DNA from 2 places in the Allobosea sp. P2_A10 genome. Region 2 is predicted to be linked to the other one. Evidence: riboswitches for the same ligand, from Rfam matches in the RefSeq annotation. Region 2 holds a riboswitch; the other holds the start of a gene.

Region 1 (14,735 bases), on a different contig from region 2:
GTAGTCGTAACGCGTGGTCAACACTCTGGTCCCGAAGCACAACCCGGTTGCAGGCGGGTGAAAAGATCCTGTCCGGGCTGCAGACGCCGCAGGATCTCGGAAAGGTCAAGCTCGGCAAGAGCCGGATCGCGCGCCGTCCCGTCCAGAACCACGCCGTAGCGCCCCTCCCGGCCAACGAGTGTGAGGCCGGACGCGCCTGGCTTTGCGCAGGATTTGACGCAGGCCGAGACATGCAGGCTCAAGCCGCCGGCCAGCAGTGGCCGCGCGGCCTCGGCCAGCAGCGCGGCGTCGGCCATGGCGTCGGTCTCGGCTCGCAGGCAGGCCGGCCTGCCGGCGCAGGCCTGCACCGAGAGGCGCGGATCGTCGTTCTGCCTGATCAGGCCGAGCCGGTCGGCGGCGGCAAGCCAGTTGCGCGCGGCGGCATTCGTCAGGCCGAGGCAGGCGATGCCGCGCCAGGGCGAGAGGCGCAGGCGCTTTGCTCCGCTGGCTGCGGCCGCCTCGCCGAGTCCGGCAAGCGTCGCGGCGTCGCAACGGCCGAAGGGCAGGGCCGCGATGGCGGCGAAACGATCGTCGCCGAGTGCGAAGAGACCGGCGCGTGCTGGCGCGGGCCGGGGCGGTGGGGCTGTGGTCGTGGGTAACTCGCTCAGCGCCATCAGCGCCGACGGCCCGAGATCGCGTAGCCGTCGGATCGTATCGGGCGAGGCGATATGATGTCCTGCGAAACGCCGCAGGACCGCAGCGACAATCGCCGGCGCGTCGGCCGTGGCAACGGGGCCGCGCCAGTCACCGCCCGGCAGGCAAAGGGCGATTGCGCGCCCCGCGATCGCGACGATGCGCAGATCGCAATCGAAAGCATCCAGCGAGATCGCCCCGCCGCCATCGACAACGACGAGGATTTTCGCCGGCAACCCCGGGATCATGCGAGCGGCAGTCTCGACGGTACTGGCGAGCGCAGCCGCATCGATCAACTCACCGGAATCGGCCCCCGCCAGCGGCGAGACCAGCGTCAGCCGCTGTGGGCCGTCGCCGTCATGCTCTTCGACGAGCAGCTCGCCGAGTAGCGCCGCGACCAATGCCGGATGCGTGCCAGCCGTGATCCCGCGCAACTGCATGTTGCCCCGCGCTGAAATCTCGATCAGCCCGTTGCCGTGCACTCGCGCCAATTCGGCGATGCGGACGAGTTGCGGCGGCGTCAGCACGCCTCCCGATGGATGCAGTCGGACCAACAAGCCATCGCCGGTCTCCATCGGCTTCAGCGTGCTCGGGCACCAGCCGCGCCTGAGCGCCGGTTGCGGCAGCGCGCTCATTCCGCCGCCTCGCGCGCCGAGAGGAAAGCCCCGACCGAATTGCGCCTGCTGGTCCAGAGGCCGCGCCGGCGCGCCTCCTCCAGCCGCGAGCGGATCGAGGCGGCGGCCGGCGCATTGGCGGCTTCCAGCGCGCTCCAGACTTGGGCGTCGGCGCAATAAGCCTGGAAGACCGCGTCGAACAGGCCGTCGGAGACCGCGTCCGTGCTTGCCGCGAAGACGAAGAGCGTGTCGACGGCTTCCGCGAGTTCAGCCGCGCCGCGCCAGCCATGGGCGAGATGGGCCGCAATCCAGCGCGGATGCGTCAGACGGCCATGCACGATGCGGGCGATGTCTTCGGGCAGGGTGCGGGCCCGCGGCACGTCCGGATTTGAGGAATCGAGGCTGTAGAGCGCTGCCTTGCCGCCGAGCGTGGCCAGCGCTGCGGCAAAGCCGCCGATCACGTCGGCGGCGCTGCTGGCTTCGAGAATGTCGCGGCCGGCGGTGTCGCTGACATGCACGAACGCGTCGGCCGACCGCACCCGCGCCGCGAAGCCGGCATCGGCGGAGGCTGCGCCCTCCACGCCGCCATAGGCATGGCTGGAGGCGGAGAGATAGGCCGCGCCGAGTTCGTCCCGGGCGGTCCAGTCGCCATCGAGCGCGCGATCGGCGGTCGCCGCGCCGTAGCGGCCGGGCGCGGCGCCGAAAATGCGCGCACCGGCTTCGCCGCGACGCCGGGCGGCGGCTGGCTCGTTCCACGCGTCGGGCTCGTCGAGCGCCGCGACCGCGCGTGCGGCGGCATCCAGCAGCGCGATCTGGCCCGGGAACGTGTCGCGGAACGCCCCGGAGATGCGGATGGTCACGTCGAGTCGGGGCTGGGCAAGTTTTGGCTGCGGGATGATCGAGAAGCCGGTCACCCGCGTCGAGGCGCTGTCCCAGAGCGGTTCGACACCCATCAGCCCCAGCGCATGGGCGATATCCTCGCCGCCGGAGCGCAGCGTCGGAGAGGCCCAGAGGTCCATCACGATCCGGCGCGGATAATCGCCATGCTCCTGCAGATGGCGCGCGATCACCGCCTTCGCCGCCAGAGCACCAAGCCGCGCGGCTGCTCGCGTCGGGATGGCGCGGGGATCGAGCGTCGAGAGGTTGCGACCGGTCGGCAGCACGTCGGCGCGACCGCGATGCGGCGATCCCGCCGGCCCCGGCGGCACGAAGCGCCCGTCGAGCGCGCGCAGCAGGTTTGTCCGCTCCGCCTGCGAGGAGATGGGGTCATGCGCCGCCTGGCCGAAGACGTGGAGACCATCGCGAAACGGCAGTTCGGCGATGTCGCAGAGATGCGCGTCGAGCCGGGTGAGCGCTTCGCTCATATCGAGGTCGTCGGTGACGCCGCAACTCTCGGAGAGCCCGCTCTCCTTGGCCCGGTCGCGGATTTCGCGTGCGACGATGTCGGCTCGGCGCGGATCCATCACCTGCGCCTGCGAGAACTCCTCGACCAGATCGCGCAGCAACGCGACCTCGCCCGCCGCGTCCGTCTGCGCCAGTTGCGGCGGCAGATGGCCGAGCGTGATCGCCGACAGCCGGCGCTTGGCCGGCGCGGCCTCGCCTGGATCGTCTACCACATAAGGGTAGATCACCGGCAGCCCGCCTGTGACCAGGCGCGGCCAGCACGAGGCCGAGAGCGCGACCGCCTTGCCCGGCAGCCATTCGGTCGTGCCATGGGTTCCGAGATGGATCAGCGCGTCGATGCGCAGGATCTCGCGCAGGCCGAGATAGAAGGCGAGATAGGCATGGCCCGGCGGCGCATCGGGGTCGTGATAAACCGCCTTGCGGTCGGGCGTCGCATCGCGCGGCGGCTGCAGCGCGATGGTCAGGTTGCCGTTGCGGACGACGCGGTAATGGAACGCGCCGTCTTGCGGGGCGGGCTCGCCATGTGCGGCGATGAGCGCGTCGCGGGCCGTGGCGGGAATGGTGGCGAGCCAGTCGCGATAGGTCGCGAGTGGCACGGCGAATTCGGCAGGGCCGGTGGTGAGGGAGGCCATCAAATGCGAGCCATCATCCTGAGGAGCAGCCAAAAGCTGCGTCTCGAAGGATGCTCCAGCAAGCCCGGAGAGAACTGGACCATCCTTCGAGATGCCGTTGCGCGGCTCCTCAGGATGAGGGCTGAGGGTATACGCCGCCCCTGCCAGCAACGCCCTGATCGTCGCCACGCTCGCCGGCGTGTCCAGCCCGACCGCGAATCCCGCCCGGCCCCCGCGCGCGGGATAATCCGACATCACCAGCGCCAGCTGGCGCTCCGCGACAGGCGTGGCCGACAAGGATATCCAGCCCGAGGCGAGATCAGCCAGCGCCGCGATGCCCTCAGCGTCCGGGACGAGCCGGCGGACCGAGAGGCCCGTTGCAGGGTCGGCGACATCGGCCTTGAAGGCGACGGGAATGGCCCCGAGCCGCCCGTCGAACTCCGGCAGCGCCACCTGCATGGCGAGATCGACGGCCGAAAGCCCGCGCGGCGACGCCTGCCACGCTTCGCGCGCGCTGCCGACGGGTACGGCCTGAAGGATCGGGCAATCGGCCGCGTCGAGCACGAAATCCGCGCCGTCGCGGGCCGAGAAGGCGGTGGTCGTGACGATCAGCGCGGGCTTGCGCGACGCGATCAGCGCGGCGAGTTCGGCGGCGACGGTCGCGTCCTTGAGGCTGGTCAGCGCCAGCACGAGGGGCGCATGGCCGCGCGCGGCGAGCGCGGCCGAGATCGCGTCGGCCATGGCCGTATCGCCGGCCGCGACGCCGGAACGGTAGACGAGGATGGGAACGAGCGCGCGGTCGTCGGGGAGGGCGGCGAGGGCTTCGCGCCAGTCGCTCGGCCTTGCATCTTGGCCGAGCACGAAAAGCGAAGGCAGTGGGAGAGGGGCGAGATCATCGGCGTCTCGCCGGCCCTCATCCGCCTGCCGGCACCTTCTCCCCCGAGGGGAGAAGGGCGCCAGATCCTTCGCGCGTCTTGCCTTCTCCCCTCGGGGGAGAAGGTGGCCCGGCGCAGCCGGGTCGGATGAGGGAAGGGTGGCATCGAGATAGTCCGCCGCCCGCGCCAGCAACCGCCGCATGTTCTCCGCGCCGCCGCCGGCATGGAAATAATCCAGCATCGCCTGCGCGCAGGCGGGAGGTACGGTCGCGTACTCCGCCAGTCTGGCATCGGACCGGTCGTCGCCCGGCAGCACCGCCAGCGCCACGCCATGCGTCCGGCAGGAAGCCGCCAGCTGCTCGACGCCATAGCGCCAGTAGTCGAGCCCGCCGAGGCAGCGCACCAGTACGAAGCGGCTGTTCGCGACGGTCTTCTCGATCAGCAGATCGACCGAAAGCGGATGCCTCAGCCGGCGCAGCGACGCCAGGCGGACGGCAAGCCCGCTCCCCCCGGCTGCTGCGGCGATTGCCGAGAGGTCGCTGTCGGCGAAGGACAGCACCAGCACATCCCCTGGCGGCAGGCCGAGATCGACGGCGTCGGCGCCGTCGTCAAGCCTGATCTCGCTGGTCGGAAGAAGGTGCATGGCGCCATCATCACCCGTTCAGCGCCGCCGCGACAGCCTTCTGGTCGAAGCCCTTGAGGCCGATCACGACAATCCTGCCGTCGCGCGCCTCGCCTTCGCCCCAGGCCCGGTCGAAATGATGGCTGACGCGACGCCCGACGCCCTGCACGACGAGCCGCATCGGCCTGCCCGGCACGGCGGCGAAGCCCTTCAGCCGCAGCACGCCCTCGGCTTCCGCAGCCTTGCTCATGCGCGCCGACAGGGTCTCGGGCGAGAGGCCGGCCGGTAGCGGCAGCGAGACCGAGTCGAAATCGTCATGGTCGTGGTCCTCGCCCTCGCCATGATGCGAGGGACGTCCCGCAAGATCGTTTTCGGCTGCGGCCGACAAACCGATCACCAGCGCCGGCTCGACCTTGCCATGGCTAGTCTCGACGATCTTGATCGCCTTGGGCAGATGCTGCGCGATCTCGGCCTTGACGCGCTCGCGGCCGGCCGCATCGACGAGGTCGCTCTTGTTCAGCAGGATCAGGTCGGCGCAGAGGATCTGGTCCTCGAAGACCTCCTCCAGCGGATTGTCGTGCTCCACCGACGCATCCTGCGCGGCCTGGGCGGCCATAGCCTCTGGGTCATCGGCGAACTGGCCCTCGGCCACGGCCGGTCCGTCGACCACCGCGATGACGCCATCGACGGTGACTCTGCTGCGGATCGCCGGCCAGTTGAAGGCGGTGACCAGCGGCTTGGGCAGGGCCAGGCCGGACGTCTCGATCAGGATATGCTCTGGCGGGTTTTCGCGGTTCAGAAGCTTTTCGAGCGCCGGCACGAAATCGTCGGCGACGGTGCAGCAGATGCAGCCATTGGGCAGTTCGACGACATCCTCGTCGGTACAGCCTGAAATGCCGCAGCCTTTCAGGAATTCACCGTCGAAGCCGAGATCGCCGAACTCGTTGACCAGGACGGCCAGACGCTTGCCGCCGGCATTCTCGAGCAGATGGCGCACCAGCGTGGTCTTTCCGGCCCCGAGGAAGCCGGTGATGATGGTGCAGGGCACCTTTGCAAGCGTGGTCGTGGCGAGTGTTTCGGTCATGATGTCTGTCCTTGCTCGCGCGGCATCGGGGGCACGCGCGCCACCACGCCCTTGCGAAAGGGCAGCGGTCGTTCTTTCCAGGGAATGATGCCGTTGGCGCTGGCGGCAAAGCTCTGCGCCGCGCTAACGATATCGTCGAGATGGGTGTCCTGGTCGAGGTCGCCGATCAGGTAGGTCCATTTGCCGTCGGCCGCGAAGGCGACGGTGCAGGGCCGCTTGCAGACGGCGAGGCATTCGACGGGCGTGACGGTGATGCCCTCCGTGCCAGCCAGTTTAGCGGTCAGGGCTTCCGCGAGGCCCAGGCCCGGCTGGTCGAAGCCCTCGGTGAGGTCTTCCCGCACGCGCCGGCAGGCGGTGCAGACATGGATGGTGAGATTGCCTTGCGACATGGATCGCCTCCGTTTGCGAGCGCGCTCCCGCTCGGGGAGCTCGCGAGGCGTCAGGCCTGGGCCGAACGGCGGGTAGCCGAAGCCTTGCGCGACGCCCTTGGCCAGAGCACGCCGACGGCAAAGCCGGTGGCGAGCCAGAGCGCGGCCTGCAGGGTCAGCGACAGGGCGGTGAAATGCGCCGCGATCTCGGCGGGCACCTTGCTTTCGGGCGCGGCGGGATGCGGTGCGCCGATGACGTGCGGCGCGAGAATCGCCAGCACCGCGAGCGCCCTCAGCCAGGGCGTGTCCATGCGCAGGAAGACGAAGAGGCCGCCTGCGGTGACGAGCGCGGTTGCGATCCACCAGATCTGGCGCGCCTGCAGGTCGGCTGCTGCGCTGCCCGGCAGTTCCGGCGCGAGGCCCGCGGCCGGCGCGAGCCCGAAGGCGAGGAAGCCGCAGGCCGCCCATATCATCGTCCGCCGGTCGTCGATCGTCTCGCCGGCCGCGATCATGCCGCCGAGCAGGAGCGCGGCGAAGCCGATCGCGGTCGCGACCGTGACGAGCGTGGTGAAGGCCGTGCGCTGGAGGCCGTCCTGCGGCTTCCATTCGGCGTGGTCGTGGCCGGCTGCGTCGCCGCCCGCGCCATGGGCGAGGATGATGCGGGCTCCACCGTCATAGGCTGCAAGCGACGGAACTGAAGCCCGCAGCGCCGCCTCATAGGTTTCCGCCTTGAGGATCAGCGGCGTGGTGGTGACGTGCTGGAGCGCGGCGATGACGAGCCCAGCCAGAAGCCCGGCCAGAAGACTGACCGTGAGAACGCGATTGATCATGTCGTTTCCCCTCAGTGGCAGGGGAAGGCGAGCGTGTGGCGCGTGTCGTGAGCGGCGTTGTGGACGCTCGTCGAATGCGCGAAGCCGACCGTGAAGATCAGCACGCTGCCGAGCACGAGCGCGACGGCAGCCGCCTTGGCGCGGTCCGAGACGCTGGTTTGGGAGGCAATCGAGACGGTGTTCATCGTGGTTCTCCTGGCCGCCCCGCCGGCGGCCTGTTGGATTGCGGATACGACGACGGCAGGTCTCCTGGCTCGCGGGTCTTAAGGCTTCGCGCCGCCTTCCCGGGATGTCTCCCAGTGGCCGATGGCGCGACACTAGCCGCTTACAGTTGCGGGGGCAGCCGCGGTATTTCACCGCGTTCCCTTTTCACCCCGTTGCCGGGGCACCGTCGGGGATGATCATTAGCCATGTGGCGGCGGCTGTGCAATGCAGCGCGCTCACGATTGGACCCGACGTGGCGACAACTCCCCATCTCACTCTCGTCCTCGGCGGCGCGCGCTCCGGCAAGAGCCGCCATGCCGAGGCGCTGATCGAGGCGCTGCCGCCGCCCTGGGCCTATATCGCGACCGCGCAGGCCTATGACGACGAGATGATCGCGCGCATCGCCGAGCATCGGGCGCGGCGCTCTCCGGACTGGCTGACGGTCGATGCGCCGCTGGCGCTGCCGGAAGGGATTCGTTCCGTCACCGCCGGAAGGCCGATCCTGGTCGACTGCCTGACGCTCTGGCTGACCAATCTGATTCTTGCCGGCCACGACACGAAAACGGCTGGGCTCGATCTGATCGCGGCCTGCAAGGCAGCATCGGCTCCGGTCGTGCTGGTTTCCAACGAGGTCGGGCTGGGTATCGTGCCCGATAATGCGCTGGCCCGGCGCTTTCGCGACGAGGCCGGCCGGCTCCACCAGAACCTTGCGGCGCAGGCGGGCCGCGTGGTCTTCATGGTGGCCGGAATCCCCATGCAGGTGAAATAGCGGACGCGATGCGATGACGACCGAGACCGACGAGGCCGCCCGCCACAAGGCCAGGATGGCCAAGCGCAAGGCGGTGCAGGATGCCGAGGTCGCCTCGAAGACGATCGAGAAGGGCCTGCTGATCGTCAACACCGGGCCGGGCAAGGGCAAATCGACGGCGGCCTTCGGGCTGATGCTGCGCGCGCTCGGCCATGGCTGGCGCGTCGGCGTGGTGCAGTTCATCAAGGGCGCCTGGGAGACCGGCGAGCGCCGGGCGCTCGATGCTTTCGGCGACCAGATCGCCTGGCACAGCATGGGCGAGGGCTTCACCTGGGAGACGCAGGACAAGGCCCGCGACATCGCGGCTGCGGAGCGCGCCTTCGCCAAGGTCCGGGAATTGATGGCCGACGAGACGATCCGGCTGATCGTGCTCGACGAACTCAACATCGCGCTACGCTACGACTATCTGCCCCTGGCCGAGGTCGTCGCGACGCTGGCCGCGCGCCGGCACGATCTCCACATTGTCGTGACCGGCCGCAACGCCAAGCCGGAGCTGATCGCGGCAGCCAATCTGGTGACGGAGATGACGCTGGTGAAGCACCATTTCGCGGCGGGCGTGAAAGCGCAGGCGGGAATCGAGTTCTGAGGCTGAGCCGGCCAGCTCAGATCGACGAGACCACGACAGCGATCAGCGAGCCGAGCCCTGCCAGCCCCCAGAGCAGCAGGCAAGCCTTGCGGTAGACCCTGAGCGCGCGCCGGACGTCGGCCGCGCCGGCTTCGGCCCGGCCATTGCCCATCCAGGCATCCTCGACCCTGGTCCGGCCATAGATGCGCGGCCCCGCCAGCCGCAACCCGAGCGCGCCTGCCATCGCGGCCTCCGGCCAGCCGGCATTGGGCGAGCGGTGGCTGCGCGCGTCCCTGCGCATCGCCCGCCAGCCGCCCGGCGCGTCGGCTTGCCAGTCGAGCGCGGCGGCTGCGACGATCAGCAGAGCGCTCAGCCGCGAGGCCGGCAGGTTGACGAGATCGTCGAGCCGCGCCGAGGCCCAGCCGAAAGCGAGATGGCGTTCGGTCTTGTGCCCTATCATCGAATCGGCGGTGTTGATCGCCTTGTAGAGCGCCGCGCCCGGCAGGCCGGCGACGCCGAGCCAGAACGCGGGCGCGACGACGCCGTCGGAAAAGTTCTCGGCCAGGCTCTCGATCGCGGCGCGCGCTACCGCGGCCTCGTCCAGCGTCTCGGGATTGCGCCCGACGATCATGGCGACGGCCTTGCGGCTCTCTCCGAGATCCCCGCTTTCCAGGGCTTCGGCCACGCGCGCGACATGTTCGTAAAGGCTGCGCTGCGCCAGCAGGGAGGAGGCCAGCAGCGCCATCGGTAAAATCCCGAACGCACCGAAGAGATGGAAGAACAGCGCCAGCGCCAGCGAGAGCGCCATGGTCGCGCCGAGAAGCATGGCGAGCGCGGCGACGCCCTTCCTGCGGCGCACGGCGAATGCCAAATCCTGCCGGTTGAAATCCCGGTCGAGCTGGCCGATCAAGCCGCCGAGCCAGGTGACGGGATGGCCGATCCGCGCATACAAGCCTTGCGGATAGCCGAGCGCAGCCTCGATCACGAGGGCGGCAAGAAGCAGCGGCAGGGTCTCGGCGGGGCTCATGCGCAGTGGGGACGATCGTGGCTGAAGGCGAAATCTGGCACGGTGGCGATCTGGCGCAGGCGCAGGCACTGTTTCCAGCCGCGCCCGGGCCGTGGATCGATCTGTCCACAGGGATTAATCCCATCCCCTATCCGCTTCCGGGCCTGCCGTTAAGCCTGTGGCAGCGTCTTCCGGGCGCATCAGACGAAAGTGCCGTGCTGACCGCGGCGCGCGCGGCCTATCGCGTGCCGGCCGAGGCCGGGATCGTCGCTGCGCCGGGCACTCAGATCCTGATCGAATTGCTGCCCCGGCTGGTGGCGCGGGGCCCGGTGGCGGTGCTCGGACCGACCTATGCCGAGCATGCGCTGGCATGGCGCAAGGCCGGCGCGGATGTCAGCGAAATCACCGAGCTCGACGCAGCCGGGCGGGCGGGCGTCGTCGTGCTCGTCAATCCCAACAATCCCGACGGGCGCGTCGTGCCGCTCGATCGGTTGGTGGCGCTGGCCAAGGCCGTGTCGGCGCGCGGCGGGCTGCTGGTGGTCGATGAGGCCTTCGCCGATTTCACGCCGGAGGCGAGCATCGTGCCGGTGCTGCCGTCGGGCGTGCTCGCGCTGCGCTCTTTCGGCAAGACCTACGGGCTTGCGGGCTTGCGGCTTGGCTTCGCCATTGGGGAGCCGGCGCTGGTCGCGGGCCTGCGTTCGGCGCTCGGCCCCTGGGCGGTGCCTGGCCCGGCATTGCATGTAGGCTCGGTGGCGCTGGCCGACACGGGTTGGCTTGCGCGGACAGGCGCCGCGCGCCGCGCCGACGCCGCGCGGCTTGACGCGCTGCTTGCGCCGCTGGGCCGGGTCGTCGGCGGCACAGCGCTGTTTCGCCTGCTCGCAACGCCCGACGCTCCCGCGCTGTTTTCTCATCTCGGCCGCCATGGCTTCTATATCAGGCGCTTCCAGAACGACGCGCACCGGCTACGCTTCGGTTTGCCGGGCGATGCTGCAGCCTGGGAGCGGCTGAGCCAGACGCTGGCCGCCTTCGCGCCGCCGATGGGCGACAGCGCGCCGACCGGACTGTAACCTTGCACTGAGTTCGACCCACCTTCGCCTTTCCGGAGAAACATCGATGACGTCCTGGCCTTCAGAGCGCGACCTGACGATCGGTTTCGCCCATGCCGCCTACCAGTTGCAGGCCGAGTTCGCGACGCGTGGGTCGGCGGCGAAAACCGTGGAAATGCGGACCCTCGACGAGCTCAAGGCGCGTGCCGCCGAGTTCGATGTGATCGTCGTCTCCGGAATGTGGCGCAACGAACTGATCGCGGCCGCGCCGAAGCTGCGCTTCGTCCAGTCGGTCAGCGCCGGCACCGACCAGTACGACAAGCCGGCCTTTGCGAAGGCCGGCATCCGGCTCGCCAGCGCGCAGGGCGCAAACGAGCGCGCCGTCGCCGAGCACGCCATGGCGCTGATCCTCGGCCTGACCCGGCAGATCCATCTCGCCCGCGACAACCAGACGGCGAAATTCTGGCGGCCGATGATCGGCGACCGCAACACGCGGGAGGATGAACTCGGCGGCAAGACGCTGGTGATCGTCGGGCTCGGCCGCATCGGGCTGCGGCTGGCGGCGCTTAGCGGCGCGTTCGGACTGCGCGTCATCGGCGTGCGCCGCCAGCCGGAGCCGGTCGCGGGCATCGATGCGATCGTCCGGCCCGACCAGTTGCACGAGGTCATGGCGCAGGCCGACATCGTCGCGCTGACCTGCCCGCTGACGCCGGAAACCGAAGGATTGGTCGGCGTGAAAGCTCTGGCCGCGATGAAGCCCTCGGCGATGCTGGTCAACGTCGCGCGCGGCAAGGTCGTCGATGAGGCCGCGCTGCTGGCGGCCCTGACCGAAGGCCGCATCGCCGGCGCGGGCCTCGACTGCACGGTAGAGGAGCCGCTGCCGGCGGCGTCGCCGTTGTGGACGCTGCCGCAGGTCATCATCACGCCCCACAGCGCCGGCGAGACCCGGGCCTACGAAACCAATGTCGTCGATCTGCTCGTCGAGAATCTCGGCCGGCTTGGGCGCGGCGAAAACGCACTGCGCAACCAGATCGTCTGATCGGGCCGCGGCGCGGACAACGCCTCCGGCGCAAGGCCGCATTCCGCTGCAATCCATTGCAGCGCCGCTGCCCAAGTATTAGGCTGGAGCCACGGCGGGGGCTCGTCAGTACGTGGATTTTGTTTCTGGTTGCAGGGTCGCTGCTCCACTGTCGCGCCTGTTGCGCGCCTTGCTCGCCGGCACGGCGCTGTTTCTGCCGGGGCCCGTGCTGGCGCAGGACGCGACCTGGCTGCTGAATCCGGGCTCCGGCAATTTCAATGCGGGAGCGAACTGGACGCCGGCCACGGTGCCGACCGGGACGGCCTTTTTCGGTCTTTCCAACACCACGGCAATCCTGACGACGGCGGATGCGAGCTTCGACGGCCTGAATTTCGGCGTCGGCGCGAGCGCCTACACCATCACGATCGGGAACGTGCTGACGATCACGGGCGCGGGCGTCGTCAACAATTCCGGCCAGATTCAGACCCTGGTCAACAACAACACCCTGAATTTCACCGGCACGAGCACGGCCGGCGATGCCGCGATCATCACCAGCAACGGCAACACGACGGACTTCTCCGGCAGCACCGGCCCGCTTGGCGACGGCAAGCTCAGCGCCGGCTCGATCGCCGGCGCGGGCAACTATGGTCTCGGCGGCAATGAACTCACGGTCGGCGGCAACCGCCTCAGCACGACCGTCATCGGTACGATCAGCGGCGTCGGCGGCTCGCTGGTGAAGACCGGCGCGGGCACGCTGACGCTGTCGGGGGGCAACACCTATGACGGCGGCACGACGATCAATGGCGGGCGCATCTCGATCTCGTCGGACAGCAATCTGGGCGACGTCGCCGGCGGGTTGAGCTTCAATGGCGGCGGGCTCATCACCACCGCCAGCGTCGCGTCCGCCCGCATCGTGACTCTCAACGCCAGCGGCGGAACCTTCGATGTCGCAGCCGCCACCGCCCTGACCCTGTCAGGCGACATCGCCGGGGCCGGTGGGTTGACCAAGACCGGCGCCGGCGAACTGGTCCTGACCGGCAGCAACAACACCTATTTCGGCGCGACCCAGATTCTAGAGGGCATACTGACGGCAGATGGTGCATCCCCGCTGTCGCAGGCGTCCGATCATACGGTCACCGCACTCGCTACGCTCAGGATCGCCGATAATGCCTTCGCCACGGTCGGCTCGCTCGCCGGCGCGGGCAATGTCGAGATCGGCAACGGGGCGACGCTGTCGACCGGCTTCAACGCCGTTGCCGCGATCTTTTCGGGCGCGCTGAGCGGCGACGGCTCGCTCAGCCACGAGGGGCCGGGCATTCAGGTGCTGACGGGCGCCGGCAGTTCGATCGGCGGCGACCTGACGCTCTGCAGCTGCGTCACCGGCCAGTTCGTCCTGCGCGGCGGCGATCTCGCCGTCGGCGGGCTCATCGACATCGAGGCCGGCACGCTGGTCGTCGAGCAGGGCGCCAAGCTGACGGGCGCCGGCTCATTCCTCGTCTTCGGCGCGGCGCGGATCAGCGGCGTGGGCTCGGCGGTCACTATCGCGAACGATACGGCTGTGGCGGGTACTCTGACGGTCGAGCAGGGCGGCGCGCTCGCCAGCGGCGGGACGACGTTGCTTGCCGGCGCCGTGCTGGTCACGGGCGCGGGCTCGGCCATCACCACCGGCATTCTCGCGGTGCAGAGCCTCGGCTTTCCCGCTTCGCTGACCGTCGCGGCCGGCGGCTCTCTGACCTCGACAGGCGGCGCCTCGATCATCGGCCTCGCGGCGCCGATCGCCGCATTGGTGACAGGAGCAGGATCGACCTGGACCGTGGGGGGCGGCGGGCTCTCGATCGGGCCCGGCGCGGTCGAAGCGACGAGCGTCACCATTGCCGATGGCGGCGCGCTGGTCCTGACCTCCGGCGATCTCCAGATCGCCGAACTCGGGACGCTGAACATCGGCAATGGCGGGCGCGCCGGGACGTTGACGATCGCGGCCGGCGCCATCGTGCTCGACGGTCGTATCGTTGCCGATTTCACCGACAGCGCGACGATCGCAAACGACATTCTTGCCAACTTCACGCCAGGCTCGTTGACCAAGCGCGGCGCCGGCATCCTGACGCTGACTGGCGCCAACACCTTTACCGGCGGGACGGTGCTGGAAGGCGGCACGCTCAGCGTGTCGTCGGAAGCCAATCTCGGCGGTCTCGCGGGCGCACTCACGCTGAACGGCGGCGTGCTGCAGATCACCGGCGCGGCTTTCACCCAAAGCGTGCGGCCGATCAGCTTCGGACCGGCCGGCGGCGGCTTCGACATCGCCGATGCCGCCAACACCTTCACGGTGGCACAGTCCTTCTCTGGCACGGGCGGCCTGTCGAAAGCCGGCGCTGGCACGCTGCTTTTGACAGGCACGCACAGCTACACCGGCTCGACCGATGTCGGCGGCGGGACGCTGCAGGCCGGAGCCGCAGGCGCGTTCTCGCCGGGCTCCGCCTTCACGATCGCGACCGGCGCGACGCTCGCGCTCAACGGCTTCAGCCAGACCATCGGCTCGCTTGCCGGCGGCGGCACGGTTGCGCTGGGCGCGGCGAGCCTGAGCGCTGGCGGAAACGGCAGTTCGACGACGTTCTCGGGCGGCATCACCGGCACGGGCGGCTTCGACAAGGTTGGAACCGGAGCACTGACGCTGACCGGCGCGAACAGCTATTCCGGCGGTACGACCGTCACGGCGGGCACGCTGGTCGGCAACAGCCTGAGCCTGCAGGGCGCGATCCTGAACAATGCCGCGCTCGTCTTCGACCAGCTTTCGGCCGGCGCCTATGCCGGTGCGCTTTCGGGAACGGGCACGCTCGTCAAGCAGGGCGCGGGCGCGCTGATCCTGACCGGGACGAGCCCCTTCACCGGCGCGACGAGCGTCACGGCCGGGACGCTGGTCGTCAATGGCTCTCTCACCGGCTCGGTGGTGACGCTGAACGGCGGCGCACTCGGTGGCTCGGGCGTCATCGGCGGCATCAATGCGGTCGCCG
Region 2 (14,735 bases):
GCCCTCAATTGCGACTGGATCCCAAACCCGATGAATTTCACGGCGTCCTATGTGACGATGCCGGTCCGCCCGATCGTCGAGGCGGCCGCCCTGCTGGCCGTCGAGGTCGCGGACTGGGAACCGAACGCTGCCTGAGCGCCGAGAGCGAAAAAATACCCTGCAATAGCGGCGTTTTGAATGATTTTCACATGAAGGTCGTCGCCAGCCGCGATCGTCTGCGGTGCTCACAGGGGCGGGTCGAACCCGATCACTTCGTCGGCGGTGGCGGCCAGCAAAGCGCGGTCATGGCTGACCAGCACCAGACCGAGCCGCTCGCTGGCGACGATTTCGCGCAGCAAGTGAATCGTCTCGCGCTGGACCAGCGGATCGAGCCGCGAGGTCGGCTCGTCGGCGACGATCAGCGCCGGCTTCATCAGGAGGATTCGCGCCAGCGCGAGGCGCTGCGCTTCGCCGCCGGAGATTTCCGCGGGCAGCCGCGACAAAAGTTTCTCGTCCAGCCTCAGGCGCGCGAGCAGCGGCGGCAGGTCCCGGCCGAGCACGAGCGCGGGCACGACCTCCGCCAGATCGGCGAATTGGCGCGCGAGCGGGCGGCCCGGCAGGAACATGCTGGCGGGATCCTGGTGGAGCTTCTGGTAGCGACGCCTGAGCCGTCCCGCGCCGGCCCGGTCGCGATAAGGATTCACTCCCTGCCAGGAGACGCTGCCGACTGTGGGCGGCAGCAGGCCGAGCAGCACGTTGCCGAGCGTGGTCTTGCCGCAGCCGCTGGGGCCGGTCACGCCGAGAACGCTGCCGGGCGGGAGGTGGATGTCGATATCGGAAAACAGCGCCGGCCGGTTGCGAAACCCGAAGCGCAGGCCCTTGGCCTCCAGCACCGGCGGGTCCACGTCGCAACAGCGCAGGGACGAGCGCCAACCAGCCGGGTCGGCGTCGAGCCAGGCGCGGGTATAGGGATGGCGCGGCGCGGCGAAGACCTCCGCGCCTGGTCCGCGCTCGACGACGCCGCCGTCGCGCAGGACCGCGACCGTGCCGCCAAGCGCGCGCGCCAGCGCGATGTCGTGGGTGATGACCAGCAGGCTGCGCCCTGCCGAAAGCAGCGAGACGAGCAGCGCGGTCGTCTGGCCGAGCCTGGCGGCATCCAGCCCCTTGGTCGGCTCGTCGGCAATCAGGAGCGGCGCGCGGCCGACCAGCGCCGACGCCACGAGCACGCGCTGCGCCATCCCGCCCGAGAGCATCGCCGGATAGATCAGCGCGACATCGGCGGGAAGATCGACCGCCGACAGCGCGGACGCAACCGGCATGCCCGCCGCGCGGCCGTCTCCGCCGAGCTGGCGGCCGATCCGCATCGTCGGGTCGAGCGCCGCGCGCGGCTCCTGCGGCAGCAGCATGGTCTCGCGCGACCAGAACAGGCGCAGCAGCCCAGGCTGGCTGGCGTCGACCGGATCATGGCCGTTGATCGCGATCGTGCCCTGCGCCGTGAAGCCGGGCGGCAGCAACCCCATCACCGCCTGTGCGATCAGGCTTTTGCCGCTGCCGGTCTCGCCGATCAGCACGAGCGCGTTGCCGACCGCCACCTCCAGGTCGAGGTCGGCGACCAGCGCGACGCCGGTCCGGTCGCGGATGGTCAGGCCGGAGATCGCCAGCGCCGCTGCGGCCGTCATGTCCCCTCCGCCACAGCCGCACCTTCCGACAGCGCCTGGCCGAGTAGCGTCGCACCCAGTACGGATATGAAGATCGCCAGACAGGGCGCCGCCATCTGCACCGGCGCCTCCGCGATATAAGGCAGCGTCTCGCTGATCATCGCGCCCCATTCCGGCGTCGGCGGCTGCAGGCCGAGCCCAAGAAACCCGAGTGCCGAGATCGACATGATCGCCGCGCCGAGCCCGAGCGTCGCCAATGTCGTGATCTGGCGCATCACCGCCGGCATGACATGCCGCATCAGGATGGTGCTGGCGGGAAAGCCTGCGAGATGGGCCGCCTCGACATGGGGCTGGGCCAGTTCGCCGATCGCGATGGCCCGCGCCATCCGGGCAAATTGCGGCCAGAGCGCCAGCTTGATGCCGATCAACATGGGCAGGATGCCGCCACCGAGAAAGCCGGAGATCAGCAGCGCCAGCAGGATGCCGGGAAAGGCCAGCATCAGATCGGCCAGCCGCATGATCGCGCTGTCGGCCCAGCGCCCGGCATAGGCGGCAACGAGGCCAAGCGTAAGGCCGGTCCCGGTGGCGACCACGACACAGGCGATGGCGATACCAAGCGAGCGCGCGCCGCCATGGACGAGCCTCGCCGCAACGTCGCGGCCGAGATGGTCGGTGCCCAGGAGATGCTCGCGGCCAGGCCCGTCCAGCGTTCGCAGCAGATCCTGCGCCGTCGGATCCTGCCCGAGCAGGAGCGGGCCAAGCAGCACAAGCGCGGCGACGCTGCCGAGCAGCGAGAGCGGCACAACCAGATGCGGCGACGGCAGATGGCGCGGGCGGCCGAGAGCAAGGCTCATGCGGCGCGCCGTGCAAGATGGGTCGGGTCGAGCCCGAGGCAGGCGAGATCGGCCAGCAGATTGACCGCCGCATACATCAGTCCGACCACGAGCCCCGTGCCCATGATCATGGGCACGTCGCGCGCGATCAGCGCCTTGACCAGGATTTCGCCGAGGCCTGGGTAATTGAACAGGGTCTCGACCACGACGAAGCCGTCGACGACATAGGCGAATTGCAGCGCGGCGAAAGTCGCGACCGGGATCGCGGCGTTGCGCACGCCGTGATGCAGGAAGGCCTGCGCGGCGGACCGTCCCCTGATCCGGGCAAATGTCATGTAGAAGGCGCTTTGGACCTCGACGACCGCGTTGCGGATGATCCTGACTGAGAAGGCGGCCAGGCCCAACGCCAATGTCAGCGCCGGCAGGACCATGTGCGAGGCCGTGCGGAAGCCGGCCGGCGGCAGCCAGCGCAGGCTGAGCGCGAAGATCGAGATCAGACCGATGCCGACGAGGAAGCTCGGCATCGATGCGAGCGCGACGGCGGCCGCATTGGTCGCGCGGTCGAGCCGGCCGCCGGGGCTGACGCCGCAGGCAATGCCGAGCGGCAGGGCGATCAGATAGGACAAAAGCCAGCCGAGCGCGCCCAAACCCAGCGTGAAGCGGCCGTGATAGGCGATCTCCTGCCAGACCGGCTTGCGCGAGACCAGCGAATGGCCGAGATCGCCGGTCGCGAGGCGCGCCATCCAGGCGCCGTATTGCGTGAGCAGCGGCCGGTCCAGCCCCTCCTCGCGCCGGATGCGATCGATCGTCTCGGCCGTGATCCGCTCCTCGCCGACGCGCGCCGAGGCGATGCGCAGCGCCGTGTCGCCCGGCAGCGCATGGACGAAGGCGAAGCACAGGCTCGCCAGCAGCCAGGCGGTCAGAGCCGCCTGCGCCAGACGCGGGCCGAGGAGCGCGATCACTTGAAGGCCATCCGCTCGACCAGATAGCGCATCTCGTAGGGATCGATCGTGACGCCGCGCAGCCGGCCGGAGACGGCGACGGTGTGCTCGGTCCAGGACACCGGCACGACCGGCATCTGGTCATGCAGCAGGTGTACGATCTCACCGCGCAACTGGTCCTTCCGGGCGTCGTCGAAGCTCGCGATATAGGCATCCGTCAGCGTCTTCATCCGGTCGCGGCCGTCCCAGCGCACGACGGCCCAGGTCGAACGCTCACGGGTGAAGTCGGGGATGATCGTCGCGATCGGCTCGGGCACGTTGACATAGGTGCGCGAGACCAGCGTCATCTGCATGGTGCCGTCCTTGATCGCGGCCGGCACGCTGTTGCCGGGGCCGACCTCGATCGTGACGTCGATCCCGATCAGGCGCAGCTGCGCCTGGATTGCCGCGGCCATGACCGGCAACTCCGGCCGGTTGGCCAGCGTCAGAAGCTTGGCGGCGAGCCGGACGCCGTCCTTTGTGCGGATTCCGTCCGCCCCGGGTTGCCAGCCGGCCTCGTCGAGAAGCTTGCGGGCGGCGGGCACATCATGACTGAGCGCCGGCAGGTCGCGGCGGTGCCAGCCCGAGAGGATCGGCGGCAGGAGCTGCGAGGCGCTCGATTCGGGATGGCGCAGGATCGCCCTGGCGATGCCGTCGCGGTCGACGGCAAAAGCGATAGCGCGGCGGACCCGGACATCGGCGAATTGCGGCAGGCCCGTATCGAAGAACAGCGCGCGGATGCGGGGGATGGTGACGCTCTCGACCTTCATCTGGCCGGCCGCATTGATGCGCGGCGTCGCGGTCGGCGCCAGCGTGTAGACGAGGTCGGCGTCCCCCGCGATCGCGATGTTGGCGCGGGTGTCGCCGTTGACCACCGCTGTATAGCGCACCTTGGCGATGGCGGGCCTGGCGCGGGCGTAGCCCTCGAAGCGCTCCAGATCGAGCGTCGTCTTGCCGTCGACCGAAACCAGCCGATAGGGGCCGGTCGCGACGATCTTCACGACCTTGCCGTCCGGGGCGTAAGCCGATGGGGCAAGCACGATCGAGGCGTAGTCGCAGAGAAAGGCCGGCAGCGCGCCGAACGGGGTCTTGGTCCTGATCAGCACGTCGGCCCCGTCGACCGCGACGGAGTCGAGCGGCACGGATGCCATGCTCTCGCCGATGAAAGCCTGCTTCAGGCTGGCGGCCACGGCGTGGGCCGTCACCGGCGTCCCGTCATGGAAGGTCGCCCCGCCGCGCAGCCTGAAGCGCCAGGTCAGCTTGTCGTCCGACAGGCTCCAGCCCTCGGCGACGCCGCCGACGAGCTGACCCTCCGGCTCGACCTGAACCAGCGTCTCGGCCACGCCCATGCGGGCCAGAACGAAGCCAGTGTCGGCGGGATCGTTCGAGGTGTATTCCCAGGGCGCGACGACGCGCAGGACCGGCTCGCCCTGCTGGGCGCTGGCCGGCATGGCGGCGAGCGGCAGAAGGCAGGCGCCGGCAAGGAAGAGACGGCGCGAAAGAGCCCAGGGCATCATGACATTATCTCCGGTTGAAGCGATCAGAGCGGCTTGCGAGCCGAAAGGATGAAGGTGTGGTCGTGGGCCGCGAACAGCCGCAGCCGCTCGCTCCACGAGGCCGATGCGAACTGGCGGCGCTTGATCCCGGTCAGTGGGCCGGTCTGCAAGCGCTCGAAGCCGATGCTGTGGACCATCGCCGCCAGCGCAGGCACGCTCAGCCCGTCACGAAAGAAGACGCCGCGCATGATGCGCCGGTGCGTATCCTCGTCCCAAGGCACGGCGGCGCCCGTCAGCCGGTCGAGCCATTTCGACAGTCGCTGCAGCAGCACCGCCCTGCGCGAGCGATTGACCCAGTCGCCGTCGACGATGACGAGCGCGCCGCCGGGTTTCAGCACGCGCAGCCAGTCCGCCAGAGCGCGCTCAGGATCGACCAGCGTCCAGACGAGATGGCGGCAGACGACCACGTCGTATCGGCCGTCGGGCATCATGGTGTTTTCGGCGTCGCCGAGATGGAAGCGCACGCGGGCGCCTGCATGCTTGGCCCTGGCGCGGGCGATCATCGGCTCGCAGAGATCGATCGCATCGACGCTGGAACCGAAGCCCAGCAGCACGCGCGTGATCTCGCCGGTGCCCGAGGCGAGCTCCAGCACGCGGTCGCTAGCCGAGATCACGGCATGCCCGGCAATCAGCCGCGACCAGGCGTCGAGCTCGGCCAGCGTCCTGATCCTGTGGCCATATGAAAGATCGAAGGTTTCGGCGCGTTTGGACCAATAGGCGCGGATTTCGTCCTTGAGATCGAAATTCGCACCCGGGCGCGGCGACGCCTCCGACGCTAACGATGCAGCATTCGACATCCGTCACCGGCCTCCCGCGGACGGGTGGCGGCCGGTGCCTTGGCGCCGTTCGGTTCTTGGTGCGCGTGAGACCCGCGCAGGAGAGCGACCGTCATCAGAGCTCCTTCCGGGGCACCCCGCCCGGTTGATATGCTTCACGACGTCGGCAGGTCTCCTGGCTCGCGGGTCGAGGCTTCGTTCGGCCTTCCCGGGCGAACCCAGTGGCTTGATCGAACGTCGCTCGCCGCTAACAGTTGCGGGGGCAGCTCCGGATTCACGCTTCTGCAAGCGTTCACCGGATTCCCTTTTGATCCCTCTCGGGAACCGACCCCTCAAAGGGAGCATGTCCGCAACGGCAGCGCAATATGGAATCTTGCGAGATGCGGATGGCCGGCGATGCGGCGGCACTCAGCCGGAGCGTGGCGGTCGGTATGGCGCAGGCAGGGAGACATTGGACATCCGGATCGTGGGCGGCAGATAATTTGTTACAGTATAACGTAACACTATTGTCAACCGACGATTCGGCTCGCTCTGCTGGAAGGCTCCCCATAAATGCAGGATGCCACGCACGCCGATACGGAAGCCGGCTTACAGCTCCCGCATCGGCGACATCTCATCCGCGGCATCTCATCTAAACGGCGGGCTGTATTGCAGGCCGCCATTGGTCCAGAGCGCATTGGGGCCGCGCGACAACTTGAGACGCGACTGCGCGCCCAGATAGCGCTCGAAGGACTCGCCGTAATTGCCGACCGTGGCGACGACCCGCACGACCCAGTCGTTGCTGACGCCCATCGCCTCGCCGAACTTGCCGTCCTGCCCGAGGAAGCGGCGGATTTCGGGATTGGTCGATTTGACCATCTCGCGGACATTGGCCTGCGTGACGCCCAGTTCCTCGGCATTGATAAGCGCCAGCACCGTCCAGCGAACCAGATTGAACCAGCCCTCGTCGCCGGTGCGGACCCAGGGGCCGAGCGGCTCCTTGGAGATCACCTCCGGCAGGATGATGTGGGCCTCGGGGTCCTGGAGCTTCAACTTCACCGCCGACAGGGCCGAGATGTCGGTGGTGTAGGCGTCGCAGCGCCCGGACTCATAGGCCTTGAGCGCCTCCTCGGAGGTTCCAAACGCGGCGACCTCGTATTTCATCTTCTGGCGGCGGTAGAAATCGGCGAGGTTGAGTTCGCTGGTCGTGCCCTGCGCGACGCAGACCGAGGCGCCGTCGAGCCTGGTCGCGCTGGCGACGCCGAGCTTCCTCGCCACCATGAAGCCCTGGCCGTCATAGTAGTTGACGGCGGTGAAGGTGACGCCCTGTCCGAGATTGCGCGACAGCGTCCAGGTGGTGGTGCGCGGCAGCACATCGATCTCACCACCCTGCAAGGCGATCAGCCGGTCCTTCGAGGTCAACGGCACGAATTTGGCCTTGTCCTGATCGTCGAAGATGGCGACCGCCAAGGCCCGGCAGATGTCGATGTCGAAGCCGTTCCAGCGGCCGACCGCATCCTGGATCGAGAAGCCTGCCACGCCCGGGCTGGTGCCGCAGATGACGTGGCCGCGTTCCCTGATCTTGGCGAGCGTGCCGCTGGTCTGAGCCGCTGCCGGGGCGGCTATCGTTGTCAGCGCGGCGAGTGCAAGAATCCATCGTTTCATCGTGGTCCCCTTTTCTGTTTTGGGTGTCGTCAGGCAAAGCTCTCCCATCGCGGCGGGCTGCCCCGTCGCGTCGGTCTCGTTTCGGTCCCGTTGTCTCAGGCGATCTTGGCGACCGGCCTCTGTTCAAGCGCGATCAGCAATCCATCGAGATCGTTCCAGAGGTCATCGACGTCCTCCAGCCCGATGCTGATGCGCAGCACCGTGCCCTTGTGCGCCCAGGGATTGACCGTGCGGTCGCCCTCGACAGCCATCGGCGCGATCAGGCTGCGCGTACCGCCCCAGGAGGCTCCGATCGCGAAGATCCTGAGCGCCGTCAGCGCGGCTTCGAGCGTCTCCTCGGCGACCGGCTTCAGCACGACGCTGAACACGGCCGACGAGCGGCCCATGTCGCGCTTCCAGAATTCATGGCCGGGGCAGGACGGCAGCGCCGGATGCAGCACGGTCTCGACCGCCGGCGAGTGCGTCAGGCGTTTGGCGAAGTCCTCGGAGATCTTGCCCATATGGGCGATGCGCAGGCCCATCGTCTCGATGCCGCGCAAGGCAAGCTGGCACTCGTCGGGCGAGACGCCGACGCCGAAGCCGCGCAGGATCTCCTTGAGCTTCTGGCGCAGACCCATGTCAGCGACCGTAATCGAGCCGAGCAGCAGGTCGGAATGGCCGCCGACATATTTGGTCAGGGCCTCGCAGGCGAAATCGGCGCCATGGGCCAGCGGCTTGAAGATCAGCGGCGTCGCCCAGGTGTTGTCGCAGCCGACGAGCACGCCCTTGGCCTTGGCGGCCTTCACGATCGCCGGCACGTCCTGCACCTCCATGGTGCCGGAACCGGGCGACTCGACCCAGACCAGCTTCGTCGCGTCGTCGATGAGGTCGGCGATGCCGGCCCCTATCAGCGGATCATAGACGCCGTAGGCGATGCCGCGCGGTTCGAGATAGTCGGCGCAGAAGCTGCGGACCGGCGGGTAGACATGGTCGGGGATCAAGACCTTATCGCCCGGCATCAGCACCGAAAGCATCACGATCGTCACGGCGGCCTGGCCCGAGGGCACGAGCACGGTGCGGACGCCGCCATGCAGCGCGGTAAGCTGCGCCTCCAGCGTCCGCGTCGTCGGCGTGCCGTGCAGGCCATAAGTGTAGCCGTCGAAGCCGCGGTATTTTCGCGCCGCGAAGCTTGCAGCGTCCTTGTAGACGATGGTCGAGGCGCGATGGGTCGGGACGGCCAGGCTGGCATAGCCATCCTCGTTGACGGCCGGGTGATGAACGCAGCGGGTGAGGTCGTGCATGGAGACATCCCTTTCGTGGGACCAGGCGCATTGGCGAAACATGGCGTAAGCGTTTGACGAAAGACGGCAATCAGGCTGATGGCATCGGGCGATGCCTTCCGGTTATGGCTCAGGCGGCATCGGAGAGGGCGAGCCGGGCGACCTCGCTCATCCAGCCGACGGCGACCGGCAGGATCGCGTCGTTGAAGTCGTAGCGCGCGTTGTGAAGTTCGCCCTCGGGAGCGGCGGGGCCATTGCCGATCCAGACATAGGCGCCGGGGCGCTCCCTGATCAGGAAGGAGAAATCGTCGCCCGTGGTGCTTGGCCGGACATCGCGCCGGACAGGCGCGCCGACGGCCTGCCCGGCTTTCACGGAAAGGGCCGCCTCCGCAGCCGAATTGATGATCGGGCGGCCGGTCGAGAGGATCTCGACATCCGCGCGCATGCCGTAGGCTTCGCAGGTTCCGGCGATCAGGCTTTCCATGCGCCTGATCACGGCCTCGCGAACCTCCGGGCGATAGGTCCGCAGCGTGCCGACGAGCGTGACGCTTTCGGGAATCTGGTTGCTGACGACGCCGCCCTGGATCTGGCCGATCGAGAGCACGACGGCATCGACCGGATCGACATTGCGCGCGACGATCGTCTGCAACCCCATGATCAGATTGGCGGCGGCCACGATCGGATCGCGCGTCAGATGCGGGATCGCGGCATGGCCGGCGAGGCCGTGCAAGGTCACGGTCCAGCGGCCGCCCGCCGCCATCACCGGCCCGTCATGGACCGCAACCGTGCCGGCTTCGATGCCCGGCCAGTTATGGAAGGCGAAAATCCGCTCCATCGGGAAGCGCTCGAAGAGCCCGTCGGCGATCATCGCCTTCGCGCCGGCGCCGTTTTCCTCCGCCGGCTGGAAGACGAACTGGATCTGCCCCTTCCAGCTCTCGTCGCGCGTCAGCAGCTCGGCCGCCCCCAGCAGCGCGACCGTGTGCCCGTCATGCCCGCAGGCATGCATGACGCCGGGCCGGATCGAGGCATAACCGACATCATTGGCTTCGTTGATCGGGAGCGCATCCATGTCCGCCCGCAGGCCGACCGTCCGGCTGGAGCCCGGCCGCGACAGCGTCGCCACGATGCCGGCGCCACCGACGCCCGCCACGAACGGAATGCCCAGCGCGGCGAGCTTCTCCTGCACGAAGGCCGCCGTGCCGGTCTCGTGCCCGGACAATTCCGGATGCGCATGAAGGTGGCGACGCCACTGCGTCAGTTTCGCGATCAGATCGGCGTCCATGGTAGGTCTCGTTTTGGGCGAATGGCAGGAGTGTCGAGGCTAGCGTTGCGCCGAAAGCGCGAGACGGACTTCGAGCCGGCGGATGAGCCAGGAGAAGGCGACCGCGATCGACAGGAAGATCGCGCCGACGACAGCCATGGGCTCGGCGTAGCGGAATGTGTCGGAGGCGATGTCGAGCGCCGAGCCGAAGGATTCAGGCACCGCGATCACAGCCAGATAGGGCGTCGACTTGAAGATCGAGATGAAATAGCTGCCCATCGGCGCCGCGATGTTGCGCAGCATCTGCGGCGCGACGACAAGCGCTACCGTCTGGAGCCGTCCCAGCCCTAGCGCCTTGGCGGCCTCGAACTGCCCGCGCGCGATACCGTCGATGCCGGCCTTGAAGACCTCGGCGAGGTAGCCGCAATAGTAGATGCTGAGCGCCGCAACTCCGACGACGAGAGCGGGCAGTTTGATGCCGTAGACCGGCAGCACATAGTACAGAAAATAGAGCTGCACGAGTACAGGCGTCGAGCGGATGAAGTCGATGACGAAGCGCATCGCGTAGCGCATCGGCACGCTGGAGCGCCGGGTGATCTCCAGCGCGAAGCCGAGCAGCGCCGCAAACAGGCAGGACAGCAGCGTCACGGACAGCGTCGTGCCAAGCGATTTCCCGATCGGCTGAAGCAGCGATAGCGCAAAGCCCGCGTCAAACGTCATGGACCAGCTTCCGTCCGGCGCCGACCTTGCGTTCCAGCCAGCGCCCGACCACCGTCGCCGGGTAGCAGATGACGAAATAGGCCACGAGCAGGCCGGTGTAGACCTTCACGGGGTCGTAGTTGAGCTGGGCGATCTCCTTGGCGCGGAAGGTCATGTCGCTGAGCGTGATGAGCGAAACCAGCGCGGTGCCCTTCACCAGCTGGATGAACTGGTTGATGAAGGTCGGCATCATCGCAAGCAGCGCCTGCGGCAGCTCGATCAGGACGAGGATCTGCGCGCGTCGCAGACCAAGCGAGCGCCCGGCCTCGGCCTGTCCGCGATCGAGCGCCTGCAGGGCCGCGCGCACCGCCTGGCTGCCATAGGCGCCGATGTTGAGCCCGAGCACCATCGCGCCGACCGTCAGCCCCGACAGCCGCAGGCCGAAGCCCGGCAGCGTGTAGTAGAAAGCGTAGAGCAGGATGATGACCGGCGAGGAGCGCCAGAATTCGATGATCGCGGTGATCGCGGCATGGACCCATCCGCGGGCGCTGTACTGGGTGACGCCGGCGAGGAAGGCGAAAGGCACGGCATAGAGCATGCCCAGCACCGTCACCGCGGCGGTGATGCGGAAGCCCTCGAAGATGCCCGACAGCACCTCGGCGAAACTCATCGTCGGGTTCTCCGGGCGGGGCCGCTGCTCAGCTCTTTGGCGCGCAGAGTTGCGCCGTCGAGGCCTGCGGCGGCATCTCGGCTTCGGTGAAGCCGTATTTCGTCATGATCGTCCTCATCGTGCCGTCAGCCTTCAGTTTGGCGAGTTGGCTATTATAGGCGTCGCGCAGTGCCTGGTCCTTGGGCGCGAAGACGACGGCGGTCGCCATCATGTATTCCTGTCCGCCGGGCTTGACGTAGCCCTTGAAGGGCAGCGCGCGCTCGATCCCGTTCATGCCGGGCCCCTCCATCAGGCCCGCCACGCTCGGCGCCGAGAGGGTCGCGGCGTCGACGCGTCCCGCCAGCATGGCGCTCACCACTGCCTCGTTGTTGGGGAAGAGCAGGAGCCGGTCCTCCGGCACGCCGGCGGCGAGCGCGCTCTTGGCGTTCTCCGTGCCGCGCCCGCCGCCGAGCTTCACGGCCGGGTTCCTGACGATGTCCTCATAGCTGTGCAGCTTGTGCGGGTTGCCCTTGACCACGAGCAACCCGTCGCCGGCCGACAGGTCGGGCTCGCCGAACAGGACCTGCTGGCAGCGCGCCGGTGTGATCGCGACGCCAGACGCAATGATGTCGAAACGATCGGCGAGCAGGCCGGGGATCAGCGCGCCGAAATCGGCCACCGTGAACTCGATCTTCTTGACGCCGAGCGGCGCCAATGCCGCCCGCACGAGATCGGGATGATAGCCGACGACCTCTCCGGCTTTGTCGCGCCAGCCCCAGGGCGCGCGGTTGTGAATTCCAATGGTGATGGTCTTGCCGGAGAGGTCGAGCTTCGGCTGCGCGAGTGACGGAGTAGCGGCGAGGGCCGCGACCATGGAGATGGCGAGGACGGCAAGGCGGCGTGTGACGGTCATGGTCGATCCCCTTTGGCTCGGGCGAGCGACCATGGCTTGACACCAGTGATCGCTCGTCACGCACGACCAAAGGCTATTGTCGATAGCGCAACGCACAATCAGGCTTTGGTGATCGTTCCATGCCCAGAGGTTATGGTCTGGCGCAGGAAGCTCAACGCTCCGCCATCAGACAGTCGATGAAATCGCGCACGAGCTGCGATTTCGGCCGGTCAGAGGGCAATAGCAGGACGCTTTTGCTGTGAACTGCCGGCTCGAACGGCCGAAGAACGATCCTGGAGAGGTCGAACCCGGAAATCGCATAAGGGCTAATCAAACCTACCCCCACGCCCTCCGCAACGAGCGCGAACACCGTGGCGGCATAGATCGTCTCGACGACGACCTGCGGCGGCACAGCGCCCGCCTCGGAGATGATGAGGTCGAGGCGCTTTTTCGCGCGGTCCTCGGGCACGTAGGCGACGAAGTCCACACCGGAAAGATCATGCGGCGTGATGATCTCCCGCTCCGCCAGAGGATGTCCGATCGGAATGGCACAGGAGGCGCGGGGCGACACGAAGGGCTGGTGGACGAGCCCACTGAGATCGACCTCGTCGGCGGCCAGCCCAAGGTCGAACTCGCCGGCCGCCACACCGTCGCGCACATCGCGGGAGGGCAGCACCATCAGCGTTACCGCCGTGTCGGGCCGTTTGTCGCGAAACCGCCGGACCGCCTTCGGCACCAGCGACGAGCCCAGGGCGGAGAGCGAGCCGACCCTGATCTGGCCGGTGCCATGGTCACGGATGCGCGCGGCCGTGGCGCGCAGCGTGTCCATGCCGCGAAAGCTCGCCTCGACCTGAGCATAGAAGATCCGGCCCTCGGGCGTCGGGATGATGCGGTTGCGGACCCGGTCGAACAGCGAGAAGCCGAGCGAACGCTCGAGATCGGCAATCATGCGGCTGACGCCGGGCTGGGTGACGCCGAGCAGTTCGGCGGCCCGCGAGACGGTGCCGGACTTCATCACCGCCGCGAAGATTTCGATCTGCCGGTTGTTCAATGCGCCCCGCTCCGGCCCTGATCGGCATTCCGGCGGAATCGTACTGCCGGAACGCCGACGCTAGCCCGCCCGGATCGGCTGCGAAACCGGCTTTCGGCTGCGCGCGACCTGTTTCAGGGTTTGGCGGCCGCGCATTTCGTTTCGGATAGCGGCCAGACGGTCTCCTCCGGCGCGATCTTGCGGACGATCTCGAAATAGTCCCAGGGGCCTTTGGACTCCGCCGGCTTCTTGACGCGGGCGAGATACATCTCGCGCAGCACGCGACCATCGGCCCGGATTTTCGCATCCTTCGTGAAGGCGTCGTTGATCGGCATCGACTTCATCGCCGCGGCGACCTTGTCGGAATCGTCGGTGCCGGCCTGCTGCACAGCCTTGAGATAGTGCAGCACCGCGCCGTAGACGCCGGCATGCAGCATCGAGGGCATCATGCCGGCCCGCTCCATGAACTGCTTCGACCAGGCGCGGGAGGGCTCGTCGAGATCCCAGTAGGACGCCGTCGTCAGATAGGTGCCCTGCGTCGCCTTGAGACCGAGGCTGTGGACGTCCTGGAGAAAGAAGATCAGCGCCGCCAGGCTCTGGCCCTGCTCGACGAGGCCGAACTCGCCGGCCTGCTTGATCGCGTTGACGGTGTCGTTTCCGGCGTTGGCGATGCCGATGACCTTGGCGCCGGAGGCCTGCGCGCGCAGCAGGAAGGACGAGAAGTCGGGATTGTTGAGCGGGTGCCGGACCGCGCCGACGACCTTGCCGCCATTGGCCTCGACCACGTCCGTGGCGTCCTTCTGCAACTGATGGCCGAAGGCATAGTCGGAGGCGAGTATGAACCACGACGTGCCGCCGGCCTTGACTACGGCCGAGGCCGTGCCGTGCGAGACAGCGTAAGTGTCATAGGTCCAGTGGAAGCCGTAGGGCGAGCACTGCTCGTTGGTCAGCGCCGTCGTGCCGGCGCCGGAATACATCACGATCTTCTTCTTGTCGCGCGCCAGCGCCTGCACGGCCAGCGCCACCGCCGAGTTGGGGATGTCGACCAGCGCATCGACCTTGTCGACGTCCATCCACTGTCGCGCGATCGTGGTGCCGAGATCGGCCTTGTGCTGGTGGTCGGCGAAGATGACCTGCACCGGCTTGCCCAGCACCGTGCCGCCGAACTCCTTGACCGCGAGTTCGGCGGCGATGACCGAGCCTTTGCCGGTGATGTCGGCGGTGACGCCGGCCATATCCGTCAGCACGCCGATCCTGACGACATCGTCGCTGATCTGGGCCCGCAGGGGCGTCGAGGCGAGCGCGAGCAACGCGCTGCAAAAGGCGATGGCTTTCATGATAAGGTCCCTCCCTTGGGAATATGTCGCGCCGCTTGCCCGCGGCTTCGACCGGTTTCGGCTCTGCCTAAAGTCCCTTGCTCCGCAGCCACGCCAGCAGCAGCGCGGCGATCTCATCGCTGTTGTTCTCGATCATCGGCATGTGCCCGTTGCCGGCGATGCCGCGATCAGGCAGCCAGACG

What was found. Region 2 has a riboswitch for cobalamin ahead of AC1DZY_RS11305 (class I SAM-dependent methyltransferase). Riboswitches for the same ligand answer to the same signal wherever they lie in the genome.
Region 1: it holds a riboswitch for cobalamin, as region 2 does, so the genes downstream of both, AC1DZY_RS13790 (CbtB domain-containing protein) here and AC1DZY_RS11305 (class I SAM-dependent methyltransferase) in region 2, are expected to answer to the same signal.

Annotation. Positions count from the first base shown of each region.
Region 1 covers NZ_JBFUCS010000008.1:163,299-178,033, forward strand. The annotation lists gene AC1DZY_RS13760 (precorrin-8X methylmutase) at 1-21, opposite strand, end outside; gene cobG (precorrin-3B synthase) at 18-1,307, opposite strand; gene cobN (cobaltochelatase subunit CobN) at 1,304-4,819, opposite strand; gene cobW (cobalamin biosynthesis protein CobW) at 4,830-5,882, opposite strand; gene AC1DZY_RS13780 (DUF1636 family protein) at 5,879-6,271, opposite strand; gene AC1DZY_RS13785 (CbtA family protein) at 6,322-7,080, opposite strand; gene AC1DZY_RS13790 (CbtB domain-containing protein) at 7,092-7,265, opposite strand; cobalamin riboswitch at 7,303-7,487, opposite strand; gene cobU (bifunctional adenosylcobinamide kinase/adenosylcobinamide-phosphate guanylyltransferase) at 7,538-8,053, shown strand; gene cobO (cob(I)yrinic acid a,c-diamide adenosyltransferase) at 8,067-8,678, shown strand; gene cbiB (adenosylcobinamide-phosphate synthase CbiB) at 8,695-9,684, opposite strand; gene cobD (threonine-phosphate decarboxylase CobD) at 9,702-10,730, shown strand; gene AC1DZY_RS13815 (D-2-hydroxyacid dehydrogenase) at 10,777-11,748, shown strand; gene AC1DZY_RS13820 (autotransporter domain-containing protein) at 11,861-14,735, shown strand, end outside.
Region 2 covers NZ_JBFUCS010000006.1:189,781-204,515, reverse strand. The annotation lists gene AC1DZY_RS11330 (LysR family transcriptional regulator) at 1-135, shown strand, start outside; gene AC1DZY_RS11325 (ABC transporter ATP-binding protein) at 225-1,658, opposite strand; gene AC1DZY_RS11320 (ABC transporter permease) at 1,655-2,491, opposite strand; gene AC1DZY_RS11315 (ABC transporter permease) at 2,488-3,432, opposite strand; gene AC1DZY_RS11310 (ABC transporter substrate-binding protein) at 3,429-4,967, opposite strand; gene AC1DZY_RS11305 (class I SAM-dependent methyltransferase) at 4,991-5,803, opposite strand; cobalamin riboswitch at 5,931-6,126, opposite strand; gene AC1DZY_RS11300 (amino acid ABC transporter substrate-binding protein) at 6,410-7,426, opposite strand; gene metC (cystathionine beta-lyase) at 7,522-8,706, opposite strand; gene AC1DZY_RS11290 (amidohydrolase) at 8,816-9,967, opposite strand; gene AC1DZY_RS11285 (amino acid ABC transporter permease) at 10,007-10,666, opposite strand; gene AC1DZY_RS11280 (amino acid ABC transporter permease) at 10,656-11,315, opposite strand; gene ehuB (ectoine/hydroxyectoine ABC transporter substrate-binding protein EhuB) at 11,344-12,207, opposite strand; gene AC1DZY_RS11270 (LysR substrate-binding domain-containing protein) at 12,359-13,237, opposite strand; gene AC1DZY_RS11265 (ABC transporter substrate-binding protein) at 13,351-14,553, opposite strand; gene AC1DZY_RS11260 (alpha/beta fold hydrolase) at 14,621-14,735, opposite strand, start outside.